Regions from separate parts of the Afipia sp. DC4300-2b1 genome, predicted to be linked through region 2. Evidence: riboswitches for the same ligand, from Rfam matches in the RefSeq annotation. Region 2 holds a riboswitch; the other holds the start of a gene.
The links. A riboswitch is a leader RNA that binds a small molecule or an ion and turns the genes downstream of it on or off. The one in region 2 is predicted to bind S-adenosylmethionine.
Positions count from the first base shown of each region.

Region 1: linked by a shared signal. The riboswitch ahead of ACP7AL_RS16040 (O-succinylhomoserine sulfhydrylase) and the one ahead of metX (homoserine O-acetyltransferase MetX) in region 2 are both predicted to bind S-adenosylmethionine.

Region 1 covers NZ_JAFCSX010000003.1:741,952-749,788, forward strand. The annotation lists gene ACP7AL_RS16025 (MATE family efflux transporter) at 1-1,277, opposite strand, end outside; gene ACP7AL_RS16030 (acyl-CoA dehydrogenase family protein) at 1,405-3,195, opposite strand; gene ACP7AL_RS16035 (2'-deoxycytidine 5'-triphosphate deaminase) at 3,343-4,491, opposite strand; SAM riboswitch at 4,548-4,627, shown strand; gene ACP7AL_RS16040 (O-succinylhomoserine sulfhydrylase) at 4,699-5,931, shown strand; gene ACP7AL_RS16045 (PhzF family phenazine biosynthesis protein) at 5,955-6,794, shown strand; gene ACP7AL_RS16050 (SGNH/GDSL hydrolase family protein) at 6,798-7,655, opposite strand; gene ACP7AL_RS16055 (SGNH/GDSL hydrolase family protein) at 7,700-7,837, opposite strand, start outside.
Region 2 covers NZ_JAFCSX010000003.1:408,500-416,336, reverse strand. The annotation lists gene ACP7AL_RS14390 (DUF2125 domain-containing protein) at 1-698, shown strand, start outside; gene ACP7AL_RS14385 (prephenate/arogenate dehydrogenase family protein) at 837-1,781, opposite strand; gene hisC (histidinol-phosphate transaminase) at 1,778-2,872, opposite strand; gene ACP7AL_RS14375 (chorismate mutase) at 2,894-3,733, opposite strand; SAM riboswitch at 3,936-4,015, shown strand; gene metX (homoserine O-acetyltransferase MetX) at 4,105-5,304, shown strand; gene metW (methionine biosynthesis protein MetW) at 5,315-5,974, shown strand; gene ACP7AL_RS14360 (TIGR02594 family protein) at 6,162-6,770, shown strand; gene ACP7AL_RS14355 (MOSC domain-containing protein) at 6,754-7,533, opposite strand; gene clpB (ATP-dependent chaperone ClpB) at 7,754-7,837, shown strand, end outside.

The sequences.
Region 1 (7,837 bases), 330 kb from region 2:
ACGAATGCAAGCCGCGCGGTCTGTGCGAGCACCGGCCCGATCACGCGCGCAGCGCCCTGCGAAGAGAAATAAAGCGAAATCGCAAGGCCCACGAAAGCGAGAAACGGCCCGACGATCGAAAGATATTCATGGCTCGCAGCCCGAACGGCGGCATTGTCAGTAAAGATGTTCACCCAAATGTCCGGGTTGAGAGCGAAGAACCCGCCAAAGAAGCCGACGGCCACAAACGACACACCGCCGGCCGTCCATGCAATCCGCCGCGCCCGGGCGATGCGGCCGGCTCCGATCGCCATGCCGATCATCGGCACCGAGGCGATCCCCACAGCGAACGCCAGCGACGTCAGCATGAATTCCAGCCGTGCGCCGATGCCGTAACCCGCGAGAACCTCGGTCCCGAAATTCGCCAGCAGGTGCGTGAAGATCGTCACCGTCAGCACAATCTGCAGGGGCGAGAAACAGGAAATCGCTCCGACCTGCAGGATGTCGTAGAACATCGTGCGCTGAAACCGGAAGCCACTGAAATTCAGTTTCACGCGGCTGCGGCCTGACAGCAGATACCACGCCATGATGCCGACACCGATCGAAAACGCCATCAGCGTGCCGGCGGCAACGCCGCGCATACCGAACTGCGGCACCGGCCCCAGGCCAAGACCAAGCACGCCGCCGAACAGAACCTGAAAGAACGCCGAGTTGAGAATGATCGCCGACGGCAGCTTCATGTTGCCGGTTCCCCGCAGCAGCGCCGCCAGCGTATTCATGATCCATGGCAGCACGGCGCCGCCGAAGAAAATCTGCGAGTAACCGATGGCCTCGCTCAGAACACGGCCCCTGCCGCCGAGCGCGGCAAACAGATACGGCCCGAAGGTCAGCATCCCGATCATGAAGGTCAGGCCGAAACAAATACCGATCATCAGCGCGTGCACGGCAAGCGCGGATGCGCGCTCGGCATCGTTGGCGCCCAGCGCGCGCGCAATGGCGGATGCGACGCCGCCGCCCATCGCGCCGCCAGACATGGTCATCATCAGAATGACAAACGGGAACACCAGCGCCATCGCCGCCAGGGGTTCGACGCCCAAGCGGCCGATATAGGATGTCTCAGCGATCGCGACGCAGGTTCCGGCGGTCAGCGCGACCACATTGGGAGCAGCCAGTTTCAACAGCGTGGAGAGGATCGGCCCATCGAGCAGCGGGTTTTTAACGGGGCCTTTGACAGCAGGCAGCGGCGGTTTTTCGTCCGTCTGCACGACAGGAATTTCAGCGGCCCCAAGTTCGGACATATCGTCTCCCGAGCGGAAATCTTCTTGTTTTGAGAGAGCGCCGCCCTGTCAAAAAATCCATAGCATCAAATTTGCAGGGCACAACGCGCTTCGCGCATGGCGCCTACACACCCTGAAAACCAGCGAACTAAGCCGCACTGATGATCTGCGCGGCATCGGCCATCGCCAATGGCCGATCACCGAGCAGCCGGTCGGCGATTGCCTCATCGCGTCCGTTCGAGAGAACGGCAAACGGGTCCTGCGCCGTCAGGCGGTGATCGACAACGAGACGCGACAGCAACAGCCGGCGGGCGTCGCCGCGCATGGCGTGAATCCGGCTGCCCTCCCAGGCGAACGTGACAGCGCCGGCGACATGATAAAGCGTGCTGGTGGCACGGCGCGCTTCGGCTTCGTTCTCCGAACGCCCGGCCACCTCGCGGGCAAAGCCGATCGCCCTGTCCGTCAGGTGATGAAGCCGGTCGCGCCAGACCTGCGGAACGCCGGGCGAATCGTCGATCCGCGAATGCAGATCGGCTCCCAGCGCAGCTTCTGCTCCGTGACGGCCGACCGCACGCTTGAGCGTATCGAGCGCAACGATGTTACCGGTTCCTTCCCAGATCGAACCGAGATGCGCGTCGCGCAATAGCCGCGGCGTCGCGAACTCTTCGATGTAACCGATGCCGCCGCGCATCTCCATTGCCTCGCCGCAAACCTTTCGAGCATCGCGCGTGGCGCGATACTTTAGCGTCGGCGTCAGCACGCGCAGCAATGCCGCGGCGTCCTGACTGCCGGCTTCGGCGCGATCCAATGCATCGGCCGTGACGAAGCTCATCGACACCGCCTGCTCGGTTGCGAGCATGATTTTCATCAACTGCCGGCGCGCCAGCGGCATATCGATAATGCGACGGCCAAACACCACGCGGTTGTTGGCAACCGTATTCGCATCATGGTGCGCGCGCCGCATCAATGCCGCCGACTTGACGCCGTTGGACAGACGCGACCAGTTGACCATCTCGGCCATCTGCACGAAGCCGCGATCGAGACGGCCGACAGCGTAAGCAATCGCACCTTCAAGCTTGATCTCGCCCGACGCCATCGAGCGGGTGCCGAGTTTGTCCTTGAGGCGGACGATGCGGTAGTGGTTGGGCGAACCATCGTCGAGTTCACGCGGCATGAGAAACAGGCCGACGCCCTGGGTGCCGCCGACCGCGCCTTCCGGCCGCGCCAGCAGCATCACCATCTTTGCATCGGCGTTCGAGCAGAACCATTTTTCGCCGTAGAGCCGCCAGTGACCGCCGTCCTGCACCGCTCTGGTGGTCAGCTTGCCGACGTCCGAACCGCCCTCCTTCTCGGTCATGAACTGGCCGCCCTGGGTCAGCTTTGACATGTCGGTTTGCGTGAGGCCGTCGAGATACTTGGCTTTCAGCGCGCCGTCGCCGAACCGCGACAACAGACGCGCCGCGCCGTCGGTGACATTGATCGGACACCCAAGCCCGAACTCGGCCTGATTGAACAGAAACGTGAAGGCGTGCTTGGCGACGGCTGGATAAGTGTCGGCCCAGCCGAGAATGCCCTTGCGATGCGACATCGCGTGGATGCCGAATTCGCCATAGGCTGCGCGTTCGAGTTCGCGATAAGCCGGATGATACTCGATCCATTGCCGGTCGTTGCCGAAGCGATCGCGCTGATGCAGCACCGGGCCATGCTTGTCGGCGAGACGCGCGCATTCATCGAGATAACCACCGGCGAGCGAGCCAAGCCGGTCCAGATGCGGCTCGATGTGCTGAAACAGCGCGCCGGGAAGATGGATGCGCAGCAGATCGGCGAGGATCGGATCGGCGCGATAGAAATTCATGCCCGACGTGTCGGGCGCGATCAGACCGAACCCGGATGTCGAAGCTGATGTCTGAGCGGGCGGAGTTTTTGCGGCTGCAACCATGGCGTTTTCATCCCTGCCGGGATCGCTCCCGTTGTTTTCAGGAATGATCCGGTATTTGGATGCCCGCGGCAAGCTGGCCGGAAGCCAATGGCGGCATGGGTGAAATGTGCCGCGAGGGGACGTAATTCGCAGAGCGGAACCCGACCGCTAGGTCCGGAAATGCTTCGAGAGCTTCAGGCCCTGCCCCTGATAATTCGATGCGATGCGCTGGCCATACAGCGCATCGGGGCGCGACAGCATCTTCTCGTACACAAGGCGACCGACGATCTGGCCGTGCTCGAGAATGAACGGCACTTCGCGCGAGCGCACTTCCAGCACCGCGCGCGAGCCCTGCCCGCCTGCGCCTGCATAACCGAAGCCGGGATCGAAGAAGCCCGCATAGTGGACGCGGAATTCGCCGACCAGCGGATCGAACGGCACCATCTCGGCGGCGAAATCCGGCGGCACCTGCACCGCCTCCTTCGAGGCGAGAATATAGAACTCGCCGGGATCGAGGATCAGGCTGCGATCCGGCCGCGCGCGGATCGGCTCCCAGAACTCACCCACGGTGTATCCGGCACGGCGGTCGACATCGACCACGCCGGTATGGCGTTTGGCGCGATAGCCGACAAAACCATCCGAGCCTTCACCGGACAGATCAACGCTTAAGGCCACACCGCCGGCGAGATCGGCTTCGTCGCTGTCGACCAGACGCTCGGCGTCATGCAGCGCCTCCAGTTCATCGCCATCGAGCAGAGGATGGCCCGTGCGGAAACGAATCTGCGACAGCCGCGATCCTTCGCGCAACAAGACCGGGAATGTCTTGGGGCTGATCTCCGCATAGAGCGGGCCATGATAGCCGGGCGCGATCATGTCGAAGCGCCGCGTGCCGTCGGCGATCACGCGGGTGAAAACGTCGAGCCGGCCCGTGGAGCTTTTCGGATTCGCGGCGGCCTGAATGTTCGGCGGAAGCGCGAGGCTTTCCAAGAGCGGCACGATGTAGACGCAGTTGGTTTCCAGCACCGCGCCATCGGACAGATCGATCTCGTGCAGCTTCAACTCTTCGATACGGTCCGCCACCCGAATATCAGGACCGGGCAGAAAGCTCGCGCGAACCCGGTAGGCGACATTGCCCAGGCGCAGGTCGAGACTGGCCGGCTGGATCTGGCTTTCGACGAAGGGATATTCGGGCAGGATCAGGCCTGCATCGGCCATCGCCGCGATCATGCGGTCAGGCAGAATTCCTGTCGCGTCGGGGGCAAGTGTGAAGGCCACGGGGTAATCCTCGGCTATCGGCTGATCCAGCAAAACAAGCATTTTATCGGTTATCCGATGGGGTGCTTGACGGAAAGAGCATGCGGGATTAAGCCTAGGACTTATCCCGTGGTCATTTGAGCCGGCCGGCTTGCAGCCACGTTAAATAACTCGCTAAACAGGCCGGGGACAGTGTGATCCCGGCTTGTGGAAAGATTTTCCAGGCCGGTTTTTTTGTGTCCATCGCGAGGTGGCCACGATGGAGTGCACATGTCCGAGACCAAAACACCCGCGGCCAATGCTTCCCCAAGCAAGCCGCCATCCCCGACCCGCAATTATCGCCCGGAAACCCGCCTCGTGCATTCAGGCACGCTGCGCTCGCAGTACGGCGAAACCTCCGAAGCGCTGTTCCTGACGCAGGGTTTCATCTACGACACCGCCGAACAGTGCGAAGCGCGCTTCACCGGCGCGGACCCCGGCTTCCTGTATTCACGGTTTTCGAATCCGACCGTATCGATGTTCGAGCAGCGCATGATCGAACTCGAAGGCGCCGAGGCCGCGCGCGCCACCGCGACCGGCATGGCGGCGGTCACCACCGCGATCCTTGCTCCGCTCAAAGCCGGCGATCATGTGGTCGCAGCGAAAGCGCTGTTCGGTTCGTGCCGTTATGTCGTGGAAGATCTGCTGCCGCGCTACGGCATCGAATCCACGCTGGTGGATGGTCATGATCTCGACCAGTGGCAGAAGGCGATGCGTCCGAACACCAAGACGTGCTTCCTCGAAAGCCCGACCAATCCGACCCTCGATGTGGTCGACATCGGCGCTGTCGCCGAGATCGCGCATCGCGGCGGCGCGCGGCTGATCGTGGACAACGTGTTCGCCACACCGATCTGGCAAAGCCCGCTAACGCTCGGCGCCGACGTCGTGGTCTATTCTGCGACCAAGCACATCGATGGCCAGGGTCGCTGTCTCGGCGGCATCATCCTGTCGTCGGAGGCTTTCATTCAGGAGCACATCCACACGTTCCTGCGCCAGACCGGACCTGCGATGTCACCATTCAACGCATGGGTGCTGCTGAAGGGTCTTGAGACGCTGAGCATTCGCGTGAAGGCGCAAACCGAAAGCGCAGCGGCGATCGCCGATGCGTTGGCCAAACATCCGAAGATCTCGCGGCTGATCTATCCGGGCCGCGCCGATCATCCGCAGGCCGCCATCGTCAAGAAACAGATGCGCGCGGGTTCGACCCTGATCGGTTTCGAGGTCAAGGGCGGCAAGGCCGCAGCGTTCCGCACGCTGAACGCGCTGAAGCTGGCGCGGATTTCCAATAACCTCGGCGATTCCAAAAGCATCGTCACCCATCCGGCGACCACGACGCATCAGCGGCTGACGCCGGAGGCGCGCGCCGAACTTGGCATCAGTGAAGGCTTCATCCGCTTCTCGGCGGGACTGGAGCACAAGGACGACCTGATCGAGGATCTGAACGCGGCGCTGGAGAAAGCCTAAGACAGAAGCGCGCTGGATATTCCATGAGTACATTTTCGTTCCAGCAGGTCGATGTTTTCACCGGCAAGCGGCTCAAGGGTAATCCGCTTGCCGTGGTCATTGGCGCCGACGGACTTTCCGACGACGCCATGGCTTCGCTCGCGAACTGGACGAATCTGAGCGAAACCACCTTTCTCCTGAAGCCTACGACGGCAGACGCCGATTATCGCCTGCGGATTTTCACGCCCTCAGGCGAGTTGCCGTTCGCAGGCCATCCAACGCTCGGCAGTTGTCACGTCTGGTTGAGCCTCGGGAATACTGCCGGGCAGGCGCATGTCGTTCAGGAATGCGGTGCGGGCCTCATCAAAATCAGGCGCGATGGGAACAGGCTGGCATTTGCCGCGCCTCCGCTGCGCCGGACCGGCGATGTCGAAAGCGACATTCTCGATCAGATCGCGCGCGGCCTGCAAATTCGCCGGGACGCCATTAAGGCGGCGCAGTGGATCGACAACGGCCCCGGCTGGGTGGCGGTGATGCTGACATCGCGCACGGAAATCCTGTCGCTGAAACCGGACTATCCGGCGCTTGGGAACCTGAAGCTCGGCGTGGTCGCGCCATGGGACCCTTTGCGCGACGGCAAGGACGCCTTCTTCGAGGTTCGCGCATTCATATCCAACCGCGCGACCGAAGACCCCGTCACGGGCAGCCTGAATGCCGGTCTCGCGCAATGGCTGATGTCCGCAGGACTTGCGCCCGCTGCATACGTCGCAAGCCAGGGCACCGTGCTTGGACGAGAGGGCCGCGTTTACGCCGCGCGTGATGGTCACGACATCTGGATCGGCGGCGAGACGCTGACGTGCATCGAAGGCAGGCTGACGATCTAGGCCTTACATCGGCCGGAAGCTCATCACGTTCGCCGGAATGTTGACACCGGCCTTCACCTGTCCGACCGACTTGATGATGGTGTCGCCGAGCAACTGGGCGAAGCACGCGTAGCCCCAGTCGTTCATGTGCAGGCCGTCGCCGATCACGAACTTGTCGAACGGCATTTTTTCGTCCTCGTGCCATTGCCGCATGACATCGAAGCGCGGAAACACCGAGATGTTCTTGAGCTTGGCGACATCGCCAAGCAGTTTGACCATCCGGCTCGCGTTCTCGGTTTTCTCGGCAACCGCCGGAACGTATTGCGGATCGATCAGCACGACATCGATCCCCCTGGCCTGAAGGCGCGCGATGCCGTCCTCCACCAGCGCAGCCGTCGCCGCGATATCGCTGGCGTTGCCCTTGACGACGGCGTTGGTGCCGAGCTGCCAGATCACGAGATCAGGGTCCGCATCGAGAACGGCGATATCGAACCGCTTCATCATTTCGGGCGCATCCTGCCCGCCCATACCGCGATTGATGACACTGATGTCGGCGGTCGGAAACTTGCGGCGCAACTGATCCGCAAGACGGCTGGGATAATTGTAGGCCGCTGACGTGCCGAAACCGACCGTGGTCGATGAGCCGAAAGCGACGATGGTCACCGGCTCGCCCGCAGCGATCCGCCGCGCAACGCGCGGCAGCGAACCCGGAACGTCCTTCAATCCCTTGGCGGGCAGACACGGCACGCGTGTGAGAATATCGCCGGCACCCTTGGCCACAGTCTTCGCCGCTTCGATAGCTTTTGTTCCGAGACCCTTCTGCTGGGGCGCGTCGGGCACCTGGGCTCGTACAGGGGAGACGGCGGGTAATCCCCACGTCATAGCGCCTGCCATGACGGCAATCGCCAAACGACCATAAAAATTCATCAACGTTGAATCCTGAGCTCAGCCGGATTAATGCGCGACGCTTCCACGACCATCGCGGCCAGCGACCGGCCGATACAGTCATGCACACGCTTCGCCATTCCATATCCGTGGGCTGAACCGAAAAGATCAAAATCGCC
Region 2 (7,837 bases):
ATCGCATGAGCGGTTCAACTCAGTCGCCACTGTTGCGTGCAAAACATCTCGAGCTGCATACGCGCCTGCTGGAAGGCTCGTTGTCCAACAATCCCGTGGTGGAAACCGCGCTTCAGGTGACAGCCGGAAACCTGCAGGGATTGCATCCAATTCTCGCCGAGCCGTTTGACGCAGACATCCGCGCGCTGCTGCGCGGCCTGAAAGACTTTGCACCGAAGCCCTGGCCCGAACGCTTTCGCGAAATCCAGGCTGCGGGCGGCCGCCTCGACTTCACCCAGTCCCGCGTGCAGCAGGGCGAGACCATCGCGGTCGCCGCAGGTTCGCTGGCCCTGACGCCGGCCGGTTATCTCGACGGCGAACTGACGATGACGGTTGCCGGGCTTGAGCGGGTCGTATCGCAGCTTGGCATCGACAAGCTGTTGATGGAGGGCGTGCCGCAATCGTCAGTCGATCGCATCGCGCCCGGCATCAGCGCACAGGACGTCAACAAGGTAATCGGTGCGCTCGACCGGATGATTCCGGGCCTCGGCAATGTCGCGCGCAAGAACGCCAATGCCGGCGTGGTCGCGGGCATCAACATGCTCGGTCAGGCCTCGACGCTCGAAGGCAAACCCGCGCGGGCGTTTCCGTTGAAATTCACCGAGGGCGTGATTTCCATCGGCCCTCTGCGGATCGCGCAGACCGCGCCGCTGTTTTGAGTTCTCCGTCATTGCGAGGAGCCATTAGCGCGTTTACGCGCGTTTTCGACGCGCTATGGCGACGAAGCAATCCACTTTGATTTAGCAATGGATTGCTTCGCTACGCTCGCAACGACGTTTTGATAGATCAGAGGTAATCTATTTCCCGTCCGGCTTCGGCAAATTCGCGTGCTTGCGGCCGAAGTCGGGATCGGCGGTTTCCTGCCCGAGGCTGACGATGCCGCGGCGAATCGCGCGGGTCCGCGTGAAGTGATCAAACAGCGCTTCGCCATCGCCGCGCCGGATCGCGCGGGTGAGCTTCGAGAGATCTTCCTGAAACGCGCCGAGCATTTCCAGCACGGCATCCTTGTTAGCGAGGAACACGTCGCGCCACATGGTCGGGTCGGATGCGGCGATGCGGGTGAAGTCGCGGAAGCCGCCCGCCGAGAACTTCAGCACCTCCGCCTGCGTCACGTCTTCCAGCTCATCGGCGGTGCCGACGATGGTGTAGGCGATCAGATGCGGCAGGTGACTGGTGACGGCGAGCACGAGGTCATGATGATCGGCGGCCATGGTCTCAACATTGGCGCCGAGCGCGCGCCAGAATGCCGCGAGCTTCTCGACGGCGGCCGGATCGGCGTCCGGCGGCGGCGTCAGGATGCACCAGCGGTTGATGAACAGTTCGGCGAAGCCTGAATCAGGGCCGGAATGTTCGGTGCCCGCAACGGGATGCGCCGGAACGAAATGCACGGTCTTTGGCAGATGCGCGGACATATCCCGCAGCACCATGCCTTTGACGGAGCCGACATCGGAGACGATGGCGCCCGGTTTGAGATGCGGCGCAATTTCCTCCGCGACCGGTCCACACGCGCCGACCGGGATGGACAGGATCACGAGGTCAGCGTCCTTCACCGCCTCCGCGTTCGTCTCCACCACGCGATCGACGATGCCAAGCTCCTGCACCCGGGCGCGGGTCGCCGGCGAACGCGCTGTGGCCACGATCTCGCCGGCAAGCCCCTGAGCGCGCGCTGCGCGCGCGATCGAGCCGCCGATCAGGCCGAAGCCGATCAGCGCGATCCGCCCGAACATGGGTGTGGTGCTCACTTCTGCCCCATGAATTCGGCAAGCGCTGCGACCACGAGGCGGTTGGCTTCCTCGGTGCCGACGGTCATACGCAGGGCATGCGGCAGCTTGTAGTTCTTCAGCGCGCGCAGGATCAGCCCGCGCCTGGTGAGGAACGCGTCGGCATCTTCCGCCGTCTTGCCCTTCGTTTGCGGGAAGTGGATCAAGACGAAGTTCGCCACGCTCGGCGTCACCTCAAGCCCGAGCTTGCCGATTTCATCGGTCAGCCAGGTGCGCCAGGTGTCGTTATGCGCGCGGGACTTGTTCTGATGCTCGGTGTCTTCCAGCGATGCGATGGCTGCTTCGGAGGCGGGCGTCGAGACATTGAACGGGCCGCGAATGCGGTTCACCGCGTCGATGATGTTGGCAGGGCCATACATCCAGCCGACGCGCAGTGCCGCGAGGCCGTGAATTTTCGAGAAGGTGCGCGTCATCACCGTGTTGTCGGTGGTGGCGACCATCTCGATGCCGGCCTCATAGTCGTTCTTCGAGACGTATTCAGAATAGGCCGCGTCGATCACCAGCAGCACATGCGACGGCAGTCCGGCGCGCAGGCGCTTGACCTCGTCGAACGGCACATAGGTGCCGGTCGGGTTGTTCGGATTGGCGAGCCAAACCATCTTGGTGCGCGGCGTCACCGCACCGAGAATCGCGTCGACATCGGCGGTGTAGTTCTTCTCCGCCGCGATCACATTGATGGCGCCGTTGCCCATGGTCGCGATCGGGTAAACCAGAAAGCCGTGGGTGGTGTGGATCGCCTCGTCACCGGGGCCGAGATAGGTGTGCGCGAGATAGTTCAGCAGTTCGTCCGAGCCCGCGCCGCAGATGATGCGGTCGGGATCGAGGCCGTAGGTGCGTCCGATGGTTTCGCGCAGCGCGCGCGAGGTGCCTTCCGGGTAATCCTCCAGATGATCGGCGGCCGCCTTGTAGGCGGCAATGGCTTTCGGCGACGGCCCGAGCGGGGTCTCGTTCGCGGACAGCTTGAAGACGCGGCCGGTCAGCCCGGCGCCGCTCTTGCCGGGCGTGTAAGGCGCAATATCGAGAATTCCTGGCTTCGGCACAGGACGAGACATCAACTCAACTCCGAAAGAAGACTATTTGGATGTAGTAGCAGGCGGCACCGTATAGCGCGTTGCATGGCTCCCGACGAGAGCCGATGAACGCACCGATGCTCCGGCCGCGACCAGCGCAGCGGTGATTTTCGTCAGCCCATCCGGGCCCGGAACCGAGATCAGCAAGGCGGCGCCGTCGGACGCGGTGTCGGGGACAGCGATAATCTCGGAAAACGGCGACAGCGCACGCGCGACATCCGCGCTCCAGCCGGACACGCGCACGCTCCACATCCCGACCTCGGTGACCATCGCATCGGCGGCGACGCGCGACACCACGAACACCGGCAGCGCCGCCGGATGATCGGCGCGCTCGACGAACGGCAGGCGCGCGATGATCTTCGGCGCGGCCGCAGGCTCGAGCGCGATCCACCACGGCAGACGGCTGCTGACCGCCGAGATCAGCGCGAGATCGCCCTTTGACTTTGCAACGGCTTCGACCGCAGCTTCGGCATTGAAGTGCGCAAGAAACGGAACGGTGAAACCGAAATGAAACCGCGCCGAATCCCGCATCGCGGACTCGCCGGCGGACAGGTCGGCATGCACCGAGAACGGAGCCTGGACGTAAGTGAACGTCGAGATGATGACACGCCAGATGCTCTCGACGGTGTCCAGCGGCAGGATGCCGCGATGACGCTGCACCAGACGGCGCATCATGTCGGCTTCGCGCGCGGGCCGGAACGCCGAGCCGACTTCCTGCGTCTTCTTCACCGAGATCAGGCGGTCGATGATGTCGCCGCGCTTCATCAGGAGTTCGTGCACCTGCTCATCGATGGAATCGATTTCGCGGCGCAGTTCCTGCAGTGATGGCGGTTGCTTGGTCATCGGTTCAACCTGGGTCCGAACGCGGCTTGCGGCGCGAAGGCCTTCCGGATTCATCGAAAACGGGATTTGTCGGGCGCATTGATAGGCAGGAGAGCGCCTGAAAGCAAAGAAAACATTGGCAATTCCGGCCTCACACCAAAGCAGGGTGGCCTTGCGATGTCGCGGTGCAGCTTGACGAAAAGGCCGTTCGTGACTAGTAACTTAGTCATTCTGTGGTCATTTGAGCCGGCCGGCTTGCAGCCACGTTAAACAACTCGCTAAACAGGCCGGGGACACAAGTGATCCCGGCCGAACCTCGTTTCAGGCCGGGTTTTTTATGGCCTGATTTCCGATGTTGGTCTTCGCGACCTGCTGAGGAGGCCAGTAACAAGATGGTTAATGTCAAACCGTTGAAGAGTGACACTGCGGCCGCTGAACGCGCGCACGAGGCGGATCATCCGTCATCGCTGGTCGCGCAGTTCGGTGCGGACAAGCCGCTGCGGCTGGACTGCGGCATCGATCTCGCGCCATTCCAGATCGCCTATCAGGCCTACGGCCAGCTCAACGCGGACCGCTCCAACGCCATTCTGATCTGCCATGCGCTCACCGGGGATCAGCATGTCGCGAACGTGCACCCGGTCACCGGCAAGCGCGGCTGGTGGGAGACGCTGGTCGGCCCCGGCAAGCCGATCGACACCGATCGCTATTACGTCGTGTGCGCCAACGTGGTCGGCGGCTGCATGGGATCGACCGGTCCGTCATCGACCAATCCCGCCACCGGTAAACTGTGGGGACTGGATTTTCCCGTCATCACCATTCCCGATATGGTGCGGGCGCAGGCGATGCTGCTCGATCATCTCGGCATCGACAAACTGTTCGCCTTGGTCGGCGGCTCGATGGGCGGCATGCAGGCGCTGCAATGGACGGCGGCCTATCCCGAACGCGTGTTCTCTGCGCTCGCGGTGGCGTGCAGCACGCGGCATTCGGCGCAGAACATCGCGTTTCACGAACTGGGCCGTCAGGCAGTGATGGCCGATCCGGACTGGAATGGCGGGCGCTATTTCGAGGACGGCACCCGTCCGCATCGCGGGCTCGGTGTCGCGCGCATGGCCGCGCACATCACCTATCTTTCAGACGCCGCGCTGCATCGCAAGTTCGGCCGCCGCTTGCAGGACCGCGAGGTGCCGACGTTCTCGTTCGATGCCGACTTCGAGGTGGAAAGCTATCTGCGCCATCAGGGCTCGTCGTTCGTCGAGCGCTTCGACGCCAACAGCTATCTCTATCTGACGCGTGCGATGGATTATTTCGACATCGCCGCCGACCACAATGGAGTGCTGGCGGAAGCCTGGCGCGGCACCCGCACGCGCTTCTGCGTGGTGTCGTTCACCAGCGACTGGCTGTTTCCGACGTCAGAGGCGCGTGCGGTGGTGCACGCGCTCAACGCCAGCAGCGCGCGGGTGTCGTTCGCGGAAATCGAGACCGACAGGGGACACGATGCGTTCCTGCTCGACGTGCCCGAGTTCATCGAGATTTCCCGCGCATTCCTGGAATCGGCTGCTTCGGCGCACGGCCTGACCTCGGCCAGCAGGTAGGAGCGCCAGGATGACAATTCAGGATCAGGCGTTCCGGCCGACCGCGGTTCTTCCCGTCACCGAGAACGGCTATCGCGCCGACCATCTGCTGGTCGCGCAGATGGTCGAGCCCGGCTCGCGGGTGCTCGATGTCGGCTGCGGCGAAGGCGATCTGCTGCGGCTTCTGGAAACACGCGGCGTCGACGGGCGCGGCATCGAACTGTCGCGCGAGGGCGTCAACCGCTGCGTCGCCAAGGGCCTCGCGGTGGTGCAGGGCGACGCCGACACCGATCTGATCAATTATCCCGACGACGCGTTCGATTACGTGATCCTGTCGCAGACCCTGCAGGCGACGCGCCAGCCGCGCGTGGTGCTGGAAAACCTGCTGCGCATCGGCCACCGCGCCATCGTGTCGTTTCCGAATTTCGGCCACTGGAAAATGCGTCTCCAGTTGCTGGTGAAGGGCCAGATGCCGCGCACCGACAATCTGCCGGCGACATGGTACGACACGCCGAACATTCATTTCTGCACCATCAAGGATTTCGTGCAGCTCTGTAACGAGATCAACGTCAACATGGAGCGCGCTGTTGCGCTCGATCTCTATGGCCGGCCGCTGCGGCTCAACGCACCGTGGTGGTTCTGGAACATGTTCGGCGAGCAGGGCGTCTTCCTGCTCACGCGCCGCGATTAATATTCGCGGCTCCAATGTGGCCTTGTATGTTCGCATTCTCGCCGTGAAATGATCCCGTTATCGCCGCGAAATGAATCCGCCGGCGCCTTTTCCTGTCTTGCTCTCGTCACACCCACCCGTTTTTTGCGCTGCGGAATGTCGTTCGCGTGCGAACGATGGGCACAGGGGGTGTCACGAGGAATAATGGATGACTCTATCGCGTAAACTTCGCCTGCCACTTCGAGGCGCCGCGCTGGCGCTGTGTTCGGTGGCAATCGTCGCACTGGCAACTCCGGCTTCGGCGAGGCCGCATCACGGAGCAAGCCGGTACACTCACGCTCACCATTCCAAGCATCACGCCAGGAAGCATTACGGCCATAGCACTCGCCATCATGCGCGGCGCGGGCGTTACGCAGCGGCTGCGGAAGCGTCAGCTTCGCAGGGCTTCGGTGGCGGCTTCGGCGGATCGAATGTCGTCGCCGAAGCGCGGCGTTATATCGGCAGCGGAAATCCGACGGGCCGCTCCAGCCTCTGGTGCGCGCGCTTCATGAACATGGTTCTTGAGCGTTCCGGCCACAAAGGCACCGGCTCCGACATGGCGCGTTCGTTCGCGGGCTACGGCCAGCGCATCTCGGGCCCGCAGGTTGGCGCTATCGCGGTGATGTCGCGTGGCCGCCGTGGCGGTCATGTCGGGATCGTCAGCGGCATCGACCCCAAGGGCAATCCGATCGTGATCTCGGGCAACCATGGCCACCGCGTCGCCGAGGCTACCTATTCGCGTGGGCGGGTCTACGCCTACGTCATGCCGTCGAGCTGAGTTCTGTGATGGTATCGCCGGCGGCAATTGTGCCGCCGGCGATCACTTCGGCGTAGACGCCGCAATCGGCGTGATCGAACATTTGCATCAGTGCGTGCGGGATATTCAGGTCCCGTTCTGCGGTGACCGGATCGACATTGACGGCGGCACAGCGGACGATCCGCTTGATCACCTTGAGCCGCGTATCGCCGATCGTCAGTTGTTTTTCCAAGAGATCGAACTCGTGCCATGCGGGCCATCCGCTGACATAGAGATTGCCGCGAAAGCGCAGCGGATTGACCGGCTGGCCGACGATGGTCTCAATGGCGGCCACGCTGGCCAGATTGATGATCGACACCACCTTTGCGGCGACGTCCGAAAAGCTGTGACCGGGAGCAGAGAGGACCTTCGGCGGCCCCTTCAACTCCGGCGAAAAATTCTCAGCGAAGAACATCTCGATGGCCGCGCGCCCTTCCGGCGTCTCCAGATTGCCGCGCGCGGCTTCCGCGCCGTTGTACCTGATCGTCAGAGTATTGCTGGCGTCGTCGAACCGGGTCTGAAGGCCGGCGAGACGCTCGTTCCGCATCAGCATTAAAAAGCGGATTTTCGGAAAATGCTTCGGATTGGCAGGCTCGAAGCCGATCGGGCCGTTCTCGATCGCGTAGCGGCGGTCGGTGGGCAAGGTTCGGCCTGCCTGCAAGGCGACATTCGGGAGCAATTCCGGCGACAGGCCTTTGACGGGATAGCGATAGATGCTCTGGAGGGTCGCGGTGGTGTTTGTCATTCCCGATTCTTAGGTGGATTCGCGGCTTCCCGCCACTTTCGCCAAATTTTCAGCCCTGCCTCTTTCACAGGCGCAACCCAGTTCCCACATGACGCTCAGGCCGGTGCAACGCCGGTCCCCGCCACGGGTTGAGGAACGTCAATGCCGGCGGCGGAACCCCATTGAAGATGCTAATATCCGTGCCTTCGGGGCGGACATGGCAGGCTGAGGGAAACCCGAAATGAACATTGAAAAATATACCGACCGTGTGAAGGGATTCATCCAGTCGGCACAGACGTTGGCCATGCGTGAGGGCCATCAGCAA